DNA from 3 places in the Pantoea sp. Lu_F5_004 genome. Region 2 is predicted to be linked to each of the others. Evidence: predicted binding sites of a transcription regulator. Region 2 holds the regulator's gene; each other region holds the start of a gene.
The links. Region 2 encodes CRP, which controls carbon source genes, mostly activating them, when cyclic AMP is high. Its sites were predicted from a motif close to ATGTGANNNNNNTCACAT; they were not measured.

Region 1 (4,378 bases), 210 kb from region 2:
AATAGGGTGATGATAAAAAAAGCAGGCGGGCGTAAAAAGCCACGTAAAAGGACTTCAGTGTTACTGCAGGAGAAACAATCGGAATGAGATATAATCCGCAATACACTATTTCGGCAGGAATATTTTTTGTGGAGTTAAATGATGCGCTCGAACATGCTGGAATTGATGGATATTTTTGTTCACGTCGTTGAATTCCGTAGTTTCACCCGGGCCGCTGACGCCTTGCAGCTGCATCGCCCTGCGGTCAGTAAGTCCGTACAACAGCTGGAAGACAAGCTTGGCGTTAAGCTATTGCACCGCACCACGCGCAGTCTGAGTGTGACCGTTGAAGGGGAAGAAATTTATCAGCGGGCTAAAACGCTGCTGAGTGATGCCAGCGATATAATGGCTTCTTACTCTTCAAATCAGCGACCTCGTGGCCAGCTGCGCATTGATGTTCCACTGGCGCTGGCACACAGTATCCTGATCCCACAATTAAGCGAGTTTCAGGCTTTATATCCTGAAATTGAAATAGTCTTAACCGCTTCAGATCGCCTGACCAATTTAATTACAGAGGGTGTCGACTGTGTTATTCGTCTCGGTGAGCTTGCTGATTCGAATTTTATTTCGCGCAGAATGGGCAGCCTGCAGATGGTCACCTGTGCAGCACCCTCTTATCTGGATAAATATGGCACTCCTTTAACGCCTGATGACCTTAAAGACCATAAAGCCATTTATTTTTTTAATGAACACAGTCGGGACATTCAGGAATGGAAATTCGTTATGAACGGCGAAATTGTTTCACGGCATCCGGGAAGCAGCGTACGAGTTAACAATTCTGACGTACTTCTTTCCTGTGGCGTGGCGGGCCTCGGCATGCTTCACGCATTATATACGGCATTAAAGCCCTGCCTCGAAACAGGCCAGCTGAAGGAAGTATTATCGGGTTATGCGACAGTGACGAAACCGGTTTCAATACTCTACCCTGACAGACGCTATCTTCCGCCTAAGGTCCGGGTCTTTATCGAATGGTTTACTGAAGTATTCAGGAAGAATGATCAGTGTTAAACGTGAATCTTAGCTTCGGCACAGGCACTCCCGTGACCCATTAAAAGTGCGTGTTTCCTGTTTAAGGTATGCCGCCATTTTGTCTGGCATCCGGAAATCTCCCGGGCAGATTAGATCACTGCAGCAACGTCCGTTTCTGGCTCAAAGTGGCGCATAACGGCAATCAGAAGGAGAGGGGTAGCAATAAACAGGATGCACCAGAAGTGCGAAAGCGCGGGTTTAAATCAGCAGAAGCAGAAAAGGTGATAATCACAGGTCGATCCCTGACCGCGATTATCGAGGGTTTCTTGCGGGGTGCTTAGTACATGGCACCCGGCGGTACGTGTTTGAACGTCTCAACGTAAGCGCGGAACACGTGTTTAAAAATACGTTTCATGGAACACCTGATTCAAATTTAGTTGAACATATACCGAAAAAGTATAGCTCCTGTGCGTTTTAACAGCAAATAAATTTGAACCAGATCACAAAAATGACGGTTTTATGTGCAAAAGCCCTACGCGGTGTAGCCGAGATGCTGCAACAGAATGGTGGAGCCGACAGCTATCAGCACTACTCCACCCAGCACTTCCGCCCATTTGCCCAGGACCGGACCAATAAAGCGCCCGACTAATACGCCAGTCGTCGCCATCACCGTAGTGGCTGCACCAATGGTCAGCGCGGTAGTAATGATGTTCACCTGCAGGAAAGCCAGACCCACACCGACAGCCAGCGCATCCAGGCTGGTCGCTACCGCGGTGGTAGCCAGTACCATAAAGCCATGGCTTTGCGGGGCTTCACAGGGCTCTGCGACGGCAGTCTGACGGAAGCCTTCCATCATCATGCGGCCACCCAGAAACGCCAGCAGAATGAAGGCAACCCAGTGATCCCACGCCATGATGTAACGGCTGGCGGCCAGGCCAAGCGCCCAGCCAATCAGCGGCGTCAGCGCTTCAATTGAGCCGAAAATCAGACCGGTACGCAGCGCTTCTTTAAAACCGGGACGATGCAATGTGGCACCTTTGCCCAGAGCAGCAGCAAACGCGTCCATCGACATGCCCAGCGCAAGAATTAAAGTGGCAATAAAGGTCATGATTTATTCACCTGGGGCGAAAAAGCGGCAATTCACGCTGAATTCACCACACAAAGTGTTCAGTTATGAAAAAGTGGGCGCAGTCTATCATGCAAACCCAAAGATAAAAAGACAGTAAAATCAGGGATTTAAGTATAGCAAAGGCTATAACTCTTATCATCCGCTATGAATCGCGCTAAGTCGATGGTAGCAAAGCATTTTCTGACCATTTTTCTGGCCATGCAGCATGCCGGATGCGCACGAAGCAGCGCGCCACCATTGAACCGTGTCGCCGTTTACCGGAAAATGCCGGGCTGATAAATATGGGATACCGGTTATGAATAACCCTTTTGAAACGTTGATCGTGCCTGGTGGCATTTTACTGCTGGGCTTTCTCTCGGCGCTGCTGCTGCCCGCGCCCGCCTTTAGCGTGACGGTGGCGCAGCATCTGTTGCAGATGTTGCATTTGCAGGACCTGAATCAGCTCTATACGGTGGTGTTTTGCGTCTGGTTTTTGCTGCTGGGCGCACTGGAGTTTTTTGTGATCCGTTTTGTCTGGCGTCGCTGGTTCAGGGGCTGACAGCAGGATACGCATCGACCAGCGCCTTTAGCCGTTCGGCACTGCACGCATAACCTTCACGTGGCAGATGTGCCGCCCCCAGCAGCAGGCCCGCACAGCGCTGATCCGCCTGCTGATACCAGATCGACAGCGGCGACGGCGCCATGCCCCACTCCACCGCCTGCTGCGCAATCACCTGATCCGGTGAACCGGCGGGTAAACGAACAATCACCGCCAGCCCGGCGCGTTGCAGGTCAGGAAAGTGAGGATGCAGCGCCGCGATCATCTGCTCCAGCCGCTCATGATAGACGCGCTTCATCCGCCGCAGATGCCGCATAAAGTGGCCATCCCGCAGAAATTCCGCCACCGCATTATGCAGCAATCCGGAGGAGGCAGGCGAAAGCAACGCGCAGACCTCGCCGAACCGGGCCGTCAGAGCGGGTGGCACCACCATAAAACCGAGCCGCAGTTGCGGCGTCAGCGTCTTGCTGAACGTGCCGATGTGCAACACCCGCCCCTGGCTGTCGAGCGCGGCCAGTGCCGGCGCGGCGCGATTGCCGGGCTGAAGCTCGCCGAGATAGTCATCTTCGATAATCCAGCGCTGCGCGCGGCTGGCCCAGTTAAGCAGGGCATGCCGGCGTGCCAGGCTCATCGTCATACCAAGCGGCGCCTGCTGTCCCGGCGTGACCAGCGCAAAAGCGGCATCCGGCGCGCGGGCAATCCCGGCCTCAACCTGCAACCCTTCGGAATCAACCGGCACGGCAACCGGCGTGACGCGCAGCGCTTCAACCGCGCGACGCGCCACCCAGAATCCGGGATCTTCCAGCCATGCTGTTTTACCCTGAAAATTCATCACCAGCCCAATCAGTCCCATTGCGCCAGCATAGCCGCTGGTAATAATGATCTGGTCCGCCTGACAGCGCAGGCCGCGTGCCACCGCAAGGTAGGCCACCAGCGCCTGCCGCAACGCTAAGCTGCCGCGGGGATCGGGATAGCTGGCCGGTCTGCTGACCTGCAGGCGCGTCTGACGCTGCAGAATGCGCAGCCAGACTTTGGCCGGGAATGCATCGCTGGCAGGAATGCCCATCTGGAAGGTCAGCGGTGGCGCTTCATACTCCTCTGCACCTTCCAGCAGCTGGCGTTCAGCATCGGCGCTGACCGGTTTTAACGGCGGTAATGGGCTGACGAAGGTACCCGCCGCGCCTCTGGCCTGCAGAAACTGACCATCAACCAGCATGTCGTAACTGGCGCGAACGGTGCCACGCGCCACGCCGAGCTGAGCCGCCAGATCGCGACAGGAAGGCAGACGCGCGCCAGGTTGTAAACGTCCTTCACCAATCGCCTGTTCAATCAGCTGACGCAGTTGTTCACTGAGGCCACGTGACGCGCCGCGCTGCAGTGTCAGCGTGGAAAGCGGCGATGGACCAGTCAGACTCTCATTTTTTGGCACTTTATCTGCTCCATTGAAAGGCTGAAAATCGCCTTATCAACCCTGAATGAGGCAATAAGATGAGCGAACGTATCGATTTTCACAGTGCAGCACCGGCGGGCATGAAAGCGCTGGGCGGCGTATACAGCTATCTGGCACAAACCGATCTGCCGCTCACTTTACTGGAACTGCTGTTCCTGCGCATATCGCAGATTAATGGCTGTGCCTACTGTATTGATTTACATACCAAAGCGCTGAATAAAGCGGGCATGGGCTGGGATAAGATCGTACTGAC
Region 2 (4,378 bases):
GCGCGTCCCGACGGTCGATACCTCAAACCCGTTCGCTGCCCGCGCTATTCCGTCACTGGATGAGAGCTTTGTGGTGATCCACTTCCAGGCGCTGGAAGATATCGACCTCCCCTACCTGCTGGCGATGCTGCAGGGCTCGTTTATCTCGCACATCAATACGCTGGTGGTGCCTGGCGGCAAAATGGGTCTGGCGATGGAGTTGATTATGGGCCCGCTGGTGAAGCGGCTGATGGAAGGTAAGCGAATAGAGTAAGAGGTCAGCAAAAACCGCTCTGAGAGCAGATGTCTTTCACAAAGATGGTAAAACTGGTTTTCCTGCGGCTAAAGACTTACCGCTGAGCAGGCTTCAGGGAGCATACACCTTTCGCAAAGACGCAAAACCGCCATCCCTGGCCCGCGATGCTTTGCTACAGGTATATGCTCCCTTCGCTTCACGTCCGGCAACCGCATCCGGTTTCAGGAAGGTCGCTACAGACAACGCCTGGGCAGAAAGAATCTGGCAGCAATAGATAAGTTCAACACGCCGGGAACCGGGTCAGAAGAGGAAAGCGTCCCGCCGCCCGGATAAAAACGCCGGGAGCGTTTTTGAACAACGCAACGCGTTGGCCCGGCTACGGGCGCGCCTCAGGGATGAGGTGCGTAATCGCGCGGGCCGAGCGGCCAGAGATTGGCTTAAGCGACTTTCCGATCTGACCCGGTTCCCAGCGCAGGCACAGTATCAAAGCGGATTCCCGATGCAGGCACAGTCTTAAAGCAACCTGAATCAGATACTGGAAGTGAAGTTAGCAGGTCTGCAATGACCCCTGCGGCTACTACAGCTCAATCACTTCATAGCTATGCGTAATGTTGACGCCTTTACCCAGCATGATGGCCACAGAGCAATATTTTTCAGCAGAAAGATCCACGGCGCGTGATACCGCTTTATCCTGGAGCGCTTTACCACTCACGATAAAATGCAGGTTGATGTGCGTAAAGATTCGCGGCGCCTCTTCACGACGTTCTGAGGTCAGTTTTACTTCACAATCAGCCACATCGTTTCGGCCTTTTTGCAGAATTGATACCACGTCAATCGCACTGCATCCGCCCGCCGCCATCAGCACCATCTCCATTGGGCTGGGCGCTTTATCACCCGAATTTCCATCCATCAGTATCTGATGGCCGGATGAGGATTCTCCGAGGAATGTCAGCCCTTCTACCCATTTCACTCTTGCCTGCATGATTTTTGCTCCGGAATACGCTGTTTTGTCGCCAGAGTACGCTTTCGCCTGGTAAACAGCAATCCAGAGAAATCCGCCCGTAGCTGAAGCGAGACAACAGAAGACAGTCGGCAAAAGCTGTGCTACAAACAGTGCTGAAAATATTTTTCGTCACCCGATGACGAAGGCGGGAAGGATGATGCGCACTGCGCCTGATGCGGCCCGAATAATTTCCTGAAATGGAAACGCTTGAAGCTTTCACCGCCTGACAGGGAAAACTGCCCCCTGTATTTTGGGCACGATTACAACAGAGGATAATAGCGAATGGTTCTCGGCAAACCGCAAACAGACCCTACACTCGAATGGTTCCTGTCCCATTGCCATATTCACAAGTATCCATCCAAAAGTACGCTGATTCACCAAGGTGAAAAAGCAGAAACGCTTTACTACATCGTGAAAGGTTCCGTCGCGGTTCTGATTAAAGATGAAGAAGGCAAAGAGATGATTCTTTCCTACCTGAATCAGGGCGATTTTATTGGTGAACTTGGCCTGTTCGAAGAAGGCCAGGAACGCAGCGCCTGGGTACGTGCGAAAAGCGCGTGCGAAGTGGCGGAGATTTCTTACAAGAAATTCCGTCAGCTGATTCAGGTTAACCCTGACATCCTGATGCGACTCTCATCGCAGATGGCGCGTCGCCTGCAGGTGACGTCTGAAAAAGTGGGTAACCTCGCTTTCCTCGACGTAACCGGACGCATTGCACAGACCCTGCTCAACCTGGCGAAGCAGCCAGATGCCATGACGCATCCCGACGGCATGCAAATTAAAATCACTCGTCAGGAAATTGGCCAGATTGTTGGTTGTTCACGTGAAACCGTGGGCCGTATTTTGAAGATGCTGGAAGATCAGAACCTGATCTCCGCACACGGCAAAACCATCGTCGTTTACGGCACCCGCTAATTCCTGTCACCCACGGCGTGATGGCAACATCACGCCGTTATTGTTTGTGTTGGGCCGATGTGGCGTCGAATTATTTACCATCCTGAAGTTAACTACGCCTTGCGGCAAACGCTGGTGCTCTGTCTGCCAGTGGCGCTGGGCTGGCTGGCTGGCGACCTGCAAAAAGGTCTGCTGTTCTCATTAGTGCCCGCCTGCTGCAACATTGCCGGTCTGGATACCCCGCATAAACGCTTCTTCAAACGCCTGATTGTTGGCGGCAGCCTGTTTGCCCTCGGCAGCTTTCTGATGCAGTGGCTCACCCTGCATGCTATTCCGCTGCCGCTCATCCTGTTTGCCATGCCCTTATTGCTCGGCGTTACCGGGGAGATCAGCCCGCTGCATGGTCGTCTGCTGCCCGGCACCCTGATTGCCGCCATCTTTACCCTGAGCCTGATTGGCCGCATGCCAATCTATGTCCCCCCGCTGCTCTATATCGGTGGCACGCTGTGGTACGGGCTGTTTAACTGGTTCTGGTTCTGGCTGTGGAAAGAGCAGCCGATGCGCGAAAGCCTGAGCCTGATCTACCGCGAGCTGGCTAACTACTGCGACGCAAAATATACCCTGCTGACGCAGCTGACCGATCCGGAAAAGGCGCTGCCGCCGCTACTGGCCCGTCAGCAGAAAGTGGTCGATCTGATTAACACCTGTTATCAGCAGATGCATATGCTGTCGGCAAGCCGCGATCACAGCCATAAACGGCTGACGCGCGCCTTTCAGGTGGCGCTGGATCTGCAGGAACATATCTCGGTCAGCCTGCATCGGCCGGAAGAGGTACAGAAACTGGTCGAACAGAGCCACGCCGAAGCGGTGATCCGCTGGAATGCCAAAACCATCTCGGCCCGGTTGCGGGTGCTGGCGGATAACATTCTCTATCACCAGCTACCCGATCGCTTTGCGATGGATAAACAGCTCGGCGCGCTGGAGAAAATCGCCCATCAGCATCCCGACAATCCGGTGGGTAACTTCTGCCTTTACCACTTCAACCGCATCGCGCGGGTTCTGCGCACCCAGAAACCCCTTTATCAGCGTGATCTGATGGCTGATCGCCAGCGCCGTCTGCCGCTGTTACCGGCGCTGCGCAGTTATCTCTCGTTCCGCTCATCGGCCCTGCGCACTGCCGGCCGGTTTGCGGTGATGCTGATGCTGGGCAGCGCGCTGGCGCTGTTCTTCAACATCCCCAAACCCTACTGGATCCTGATGACCATCATGTTCGTCAGCCAGAACGGCTACAGCGCTACCCGTGTCCGCATTCAGCACCGGGCGCTGGGCACTTTTGCCGGTCTGGTGATCGCGGCTGCCACGCTGCGCATGGCGGTGCCAGAGTCGCTGGTACTGCTGATCATGCTGGCGATTACCTTTATCAGCTATCGCTTTACCCGCCAGTTCTATGGCTGGTCGATGATTGGTTTTACGGTCACGGCGGTTTACTCGCTGCAATTGCTGTCGCTGAATGGCGCGCAGTTTCTGCTGCCGCGACTCATGGATACGCTGATGGGTTGTCTGATCGCTTTTGGCGGGATGCTCTGGCTGTGGCCGCAGTGGCAGAGCGGCCTGCTGCGGCAGAACGCCCATGACGCACTGGAAACCTATCAGGATGCGCTACGGCTGTTGCTGGGTGACGAACAGTCACCAGAGAAACTGGCTTATCAGCGCGTGAAGGTCAATCAGGCACACAATGCGCTGTTTAACTCACTGAATCAGGCGATGCAGGAACCCGCGTTCAACTCCCGCTATCTGAGTGATATGCGGCTCTGGGTCACGCACAGTCAGTTTATCGTCGAACATATCAACGCTATGACGATTCTGGCGCGGGAGCACACCATGCTCACTGCCTCGCTGGCTGAGCGTTACCTGCAATCCTGTGAAATCGCGCTGCAGCGGTGTCAGCAGCGGCTGGAATATGATGGTGAAAGCTCACAGGTTAACCTGCTGGATGACCTGGAAAATATCAGTGAGGGACCGATCACGGTGGTGGAGCAGCATGTACGGCGCATTCTCGATCATCTGAGCGTGATGTACACCATTTCATCGCTGGCGTGGAACCAGCGGCCGCAACATGGCCGCTGGCTGATCAGACGCTTACGTAAAAACTAAGCTAGCCGTTGAGCACGTTGCCGACGGCCGTGGCGAAGCGGCTCATGCCCTCTTCGATGTCGGCAGGCTCAATGATCAGTGACGGGGCAAAA
Region 3 (4,378 bases), 490 kb from region 2:
CGGTTGAACAGGGTATGCGTCCGGTGGTGGATGAGCTTTCTGCTATTCGCGTTCCGCAGGATTATCTCAGCCGTCGTGATTCCCTGCGTCAGGCGACCAGCGCACTGGTGATCGTCACCCAGCAGATTGAAAGCGCCAAAATGCAGGCGGATAGCAGCAAGGCGACCCTGAAGCAGCCGGATGACCTGAAAAAAGTCTACGACACCGCCTATAACAAAGTGGTGACGGTGCCCGCTAATCAGCTGATTCCTCTGCTGCCAAAACTCCAGGCGCTGAGCCAGGGTGCAGTGCAGACCGGCGATTTCCTGCAAACGCAGGGAACCCGTGTCAGCTTCAATGATGGCGGCGTGCAGTTCCCGACTCAGGATCAGGCTTCGCAATATAACGCGCTGATGAGCACCTTATCCGCCAACTCGCAGGCGCTTCCTCAGGCACAGGCTGCCGTCCAGGGTGGTCTGCAGTAAACCCGCCTTACGGGCAGACGTTAATCGTCTGCCCGTTACACTCCCTTTTCTCCTCCCACCCGATCACCCGCAGAATGAAGTGTGATCTGGCGCATTTTCGACCAAAAATAGTTTGTGATCTAAGTCACAGATATATAACAAATCAACGTCAGGCAAGTGTGATTTACCTCACAAATAACCGGCCACCTCGTCTAAAAATCAGCCAAAAGAGCCTGAGCTGCGCTTTAAAGTGTGATCAAAATCACGCTAACCACCCCTGCCACCACCCTTAATTAGTGATGTAGATCACACTTACCCCGCACGCTACGCAGCGTCAAATTCGCGTGATAGAGTCCGCGTGCATACAGTAATACCACCGGCTTTGGGTCGGGGTGGCTAAACAAAAACAAGCGCGCTCTCCTATTGCAGCGCGTCTCAATAAGGGGTGGGTTTATGTCCTCATCAGTGAAGGTCAAAGTACAAAGCTTTGGTCGCTTTCTGAGTAATATGGTGATGCCAAACATCGGGGCGTTTATCGCCTGGGGTATCATCACCGCACTGTTTATTCCAACTGGCTGGATCCCTAACGAAACGCTGGCCAAACTGGTTGGCCCGATGATCACCTACCTGCTGCCACTGCTGATCGGTTTCACCGGTGGGCGTCTGGTCGGCGACGATCGCGGCGGCGTGGTCGGTGCCATTACCACCATGGGTGTGATTGTCGGTGCTGATATGCCAATGTTCCTCGGCGCGATGATTGCCGGTCCGCTGGGCGGCTGGGCAATCAAGTCGTTTGACCGGGCGATTGACGGCAAAATCAAAAGCGGCTTCGAGATGCTGGTCAACAACTTCTCGGCCGGTATTATCGGGATGATACTGGCATTGCTGGCGTTCCTGGCGATCGGTCCGCTGGTAGAAGGTCTGTCACACATTCTCGCCGCGGGCGTGAATCTGATGGTGCAGAACAACCTGCTGCCACTGACCTCAATCTTCGTCGAACCCGCGAAAATCCTGTTCCTGAACAACGCCATTAACCACGGTATCTTCTCGCCGCTCGGTATCCAGCAGGCGAGTGAAGCCGGCAAATCCATTTTCTTCCTGATCGAAGCCAACCCGGGTCCGGGTATGGGTGTGCTGATGGCCTATATGTTCTTTGGTCGTGGCAGTGCTAAACAGTCTGCGGGCGGTGCGGCAATCATCCACTTCCTTGGCGGCATCCATGAGATCTACTTCCCGTATGTGCTGATGGCCCCTCGCCTGCTGCTGGCGGTTATCCTTGGCGGTATGACCGGCGTCTTCACGCTGACTGTGCTGAACGGTGGCCTGGTCTCTCCTGCCTCACCGGGTTCAATCCTGGCGGTGCTGGCAATGACGCCAAAAGGTGCCTACTTCGCGAACATCGCCGCTATTGCTGCGGCCTTCGCTGTCTCCTTCGTGGTGTCCGCTATCCTGCTGAAAACCAGCAAAGTCAAAGAAGATGACGATATCGAAGCCGCGACCCAGCGCATGCATGAGATGAAAGCGCAGTCTAAAGGCCAGAGCGGCGCGGGTGCCCCAGTCGCCAGCGATGCCATGAGCGTTGAACTGCATCACGTGCGTAAAATCATCGTCGCCTGTGATGCCGGTATGGGTTCCAGCGCGATGGGTGCAGGCGTACTGCGTAAGAAAGTGCAGGACGCCGGGCTGAGCAATGTGTCGGTGACCAATACCGCGATCAACGCCCTGCCGGGTGATGTCGATCTGGTGATTACCCACCGTGACCTGACTGAGCGCGCCATTCGTCAGGCTCCGCATGCGCAGCATATCTCGCTGAACAACTTCCTCGACAGCGCGCTCTACAGCACCCTGACCGAGCGTCTGGTGGCGGCTAACCGCAGCGACGTGCATCGTCAAACGGTGAATACCGCGCTCTCTGACAGCTACGATGAAGGCAACGCACACCTGTTTAAACTGGGTGCGGATAACGTCTTCCTCGGCCTGACCGCCAGTAACAAAGAGCAGGCGATTCGCTTTGCGGGTGAACAGCTGGTGAAAGGCGGTTACGTTGAGCCTGAATACGTTGAGGCGATGCTGGCGCGTGAGAAACTGACGCCGACCTATCTCGGTGAGTCGATTGCCGTGCCGCACGGTACGGTCGAAGCGAAAGATCGCGTGCTGAAAACCGGCGTGGTGTTCTGTCAGTACCCGGCAGGCGTCCTGTTCGGTGAAGAGCCGGAGGATGTGGCGCGCCTGGTGATTGGTATTGCTGCCCGTAACAACGAGCACATCCAGGTGATCACCAGCCTGACCAATGCGCTGGATGATGACAGCGTGATTGAGAAGCTGGCGAACACCACCAGCGTGCAGGAAGTGCTGGATCTGCTGTCAGGTAAGCCTGCAATCGCGTAATTTATAGCAATTATTTTCCCTGGGGCGGTCATGCCCGTCCCGATTTCCTGGGGCGGGTTTGCCCGCCCCATCGTCATTTGATATGGGTCAAAAATTATGAAAGCGTTACATTTCGGAGCAGGAAACATTGGTCGCGGCTTTATCGGCAAGTTACTGGCTGATGCAGGTATCGAACTGGTTTTTGCTGATGTGAATCAGACGGTGCTGGATGCACTGAACGCGCGTCATGAGTATCCCGTTCATGTGGTTGGCGAGCAGGCCAAAACAGAAACCGTTAAAGGCGTCAGTGCGGTAAACAGCACCAGCGATGAGATCATCACCCTGGTTTCTGAAGTCGATCTCGTTACCACCGCCGTGGGCCCGCAGATTCTGGAGCGTATTGCCGGCAGTGTGGCTAAAGGGCTGGCAAAACGCAGTGACAACGGCAATACCCGCCCGCTAAATATTATCGCCTGTGAGAATATGGTGCGCGGCACCAGCCAGCTGAAACAGCATGTGCTGAAGGCGCTGCCGGAGCAGTATCACGCCTGGCTGGAGCAGCATGTCGGCTTTGTGGATTCCGCTGTCGATCGCATCGTGCCACCATCTGAAGCGGGCAGCACCGATCCGCTGGAAGTGACCGTGGAAACCTTCAGCGAATGGATCGTCGATAAAACTCAGTTTAAAGGCGACCTGCCTGCGATTCCGGGTATGGAACTGACCGATAACCTGATGGCATTTGTTGAGCGTAAACTCTTCACACTGAACACCGGTCACGCGATTACCGCCTATCTTGGCCAGCTGGCCGGTCACCAGACCATTCGTGACGCCATCCTCGATGAAAAAATCCGGGCCGTGGTAAAAGGGGCGATGGAAGAGAGCGGCGCGGTGCTGATTAAGCGCTACGGTTTTGAGGCGGATAAACATGCGGCCTACATCCAGAAAATTCTTGGCCGTTTTGAAAACCCCTATCTGAAAGATGATGTTGAGCGTGTGGGTCGTCAGCCGCTGCGTAAACTCAGCGCGGGCGATCGCCTGATCAAGCCGACGCTGGGCACGCTGGAGTATGGTTTACCGCACGCCAGCCTGGTGCAGGGCATTGCCGCCGCGATGCACTATCGCAGCGACCAGGACCCACAGGCGCAGGAGCTGGCCACGCTGCTGGCAGAAAAAGGCCCACAGGCGACGCTGGCTGAGGTTTCAGGTCTGGATGCTGACAGCGAAGTGGTAGCTTCTGTGGTGAGCGCCTGGCACGCTATGGCATAATGCGCGCGTGTTAGTGACGCAAGCCGGGCGCAGTTCGCCTGCGCCCAACGGCGGTATTGAACCCATGCAGGCAATAATGGAAGAGAAGCAGGCTTTTGAAAACCGGGTGCTTGAGCGCCTGAACGCCGGTCGTTCGGTGAGAAGCTTTCTGATCGCCGCCGTTGAGCTATTGGCTGAAGCCGTCAATCTGCTGGTGCTGCAGGTCTTCCGCAAAGATGACTACGCGGTGAAATATGCCGTAGAACCACTGCTGCTGGGGAACGGTCCTTTAGGCGAACTCTCGGTTCGTCTGAAGCTGATTT

Region 1: a site for CRP is predicted at 1,497-1,514, ahead of azuC (stress response protein AzuC). Genes of this name have one in related genera too.
Region 3: a site for CRP is predicted at 738-755, ahead of ACR8BN_RS18755 (PTS mannitol transporter subunit IICBA). Genes of this name have one in related genera too.

The regions. Positions count from the first base shown of each region.
Region 1 is NZ_CP194946.1:237,977-242,354, reverse strand. It holds gene ACR8BN_RS01130 (LysR family transcriptional regulator) at 142-1,047, shown strand; gene azuC (stress response protein AzuC) at 1,346-1,423, opposite strand; gene mntP (manganese efflux pump MntP) at 1,541-2,116, opposite strand; gene ACR8BN_RS01115 (DUF1158 domain-containing protein) at 2,433-2,675, shown strand; gene ACR8BN_RS01110 (PLP-dependent aminotransferase family protein) at 2,665-4,104, opposite strand; gene ACR8BN_RS01105 (carboxymuconolactone decarboxylase family protein) at 4,164-4,378, shown strand, end outside.
Region 2 is NZ_CP194946.1:452,659-457,036, reverse strand. It holds gene ACR8BN_RS02105 (phosphoribulokinase) at 1-253, shown strand, start outside; gene ACR8BN_RS02100 (OsmC family protein) at 813-1,217, opposite strand; gene crp (cAMP-activated global transcriptional regulator CRP) at 1,521-2,153, shown strand; gene ACR8BN_RS02090 (YccS/YhfK family putative transporter) at 2,211-4,286, shown strand; gene argD (bifunctional acetylornithine/succinyldiaminopimelate transaminase) at 4,288-4,378, opposite strand, start outside.
Region 3 is NZ_CP194946.1:4,055,459-4,059,836, forward strand. It holds gene ACR8BN_RS18750 (DUF3053 domain-containing protein) at 1-464, shown strand, start outside; gene ACR8BN_RS18755 (PTS mannitol transporter subunit IICBA) at 897-2,831, shown strand; gene mtlD (mannitol-1-phosphate 5-dehydrogenase) at 2,928-4,076, shown strand; gene mtlR (mannitol operon repressor MtlR) at 4,141-4,378, shown strand, end outside.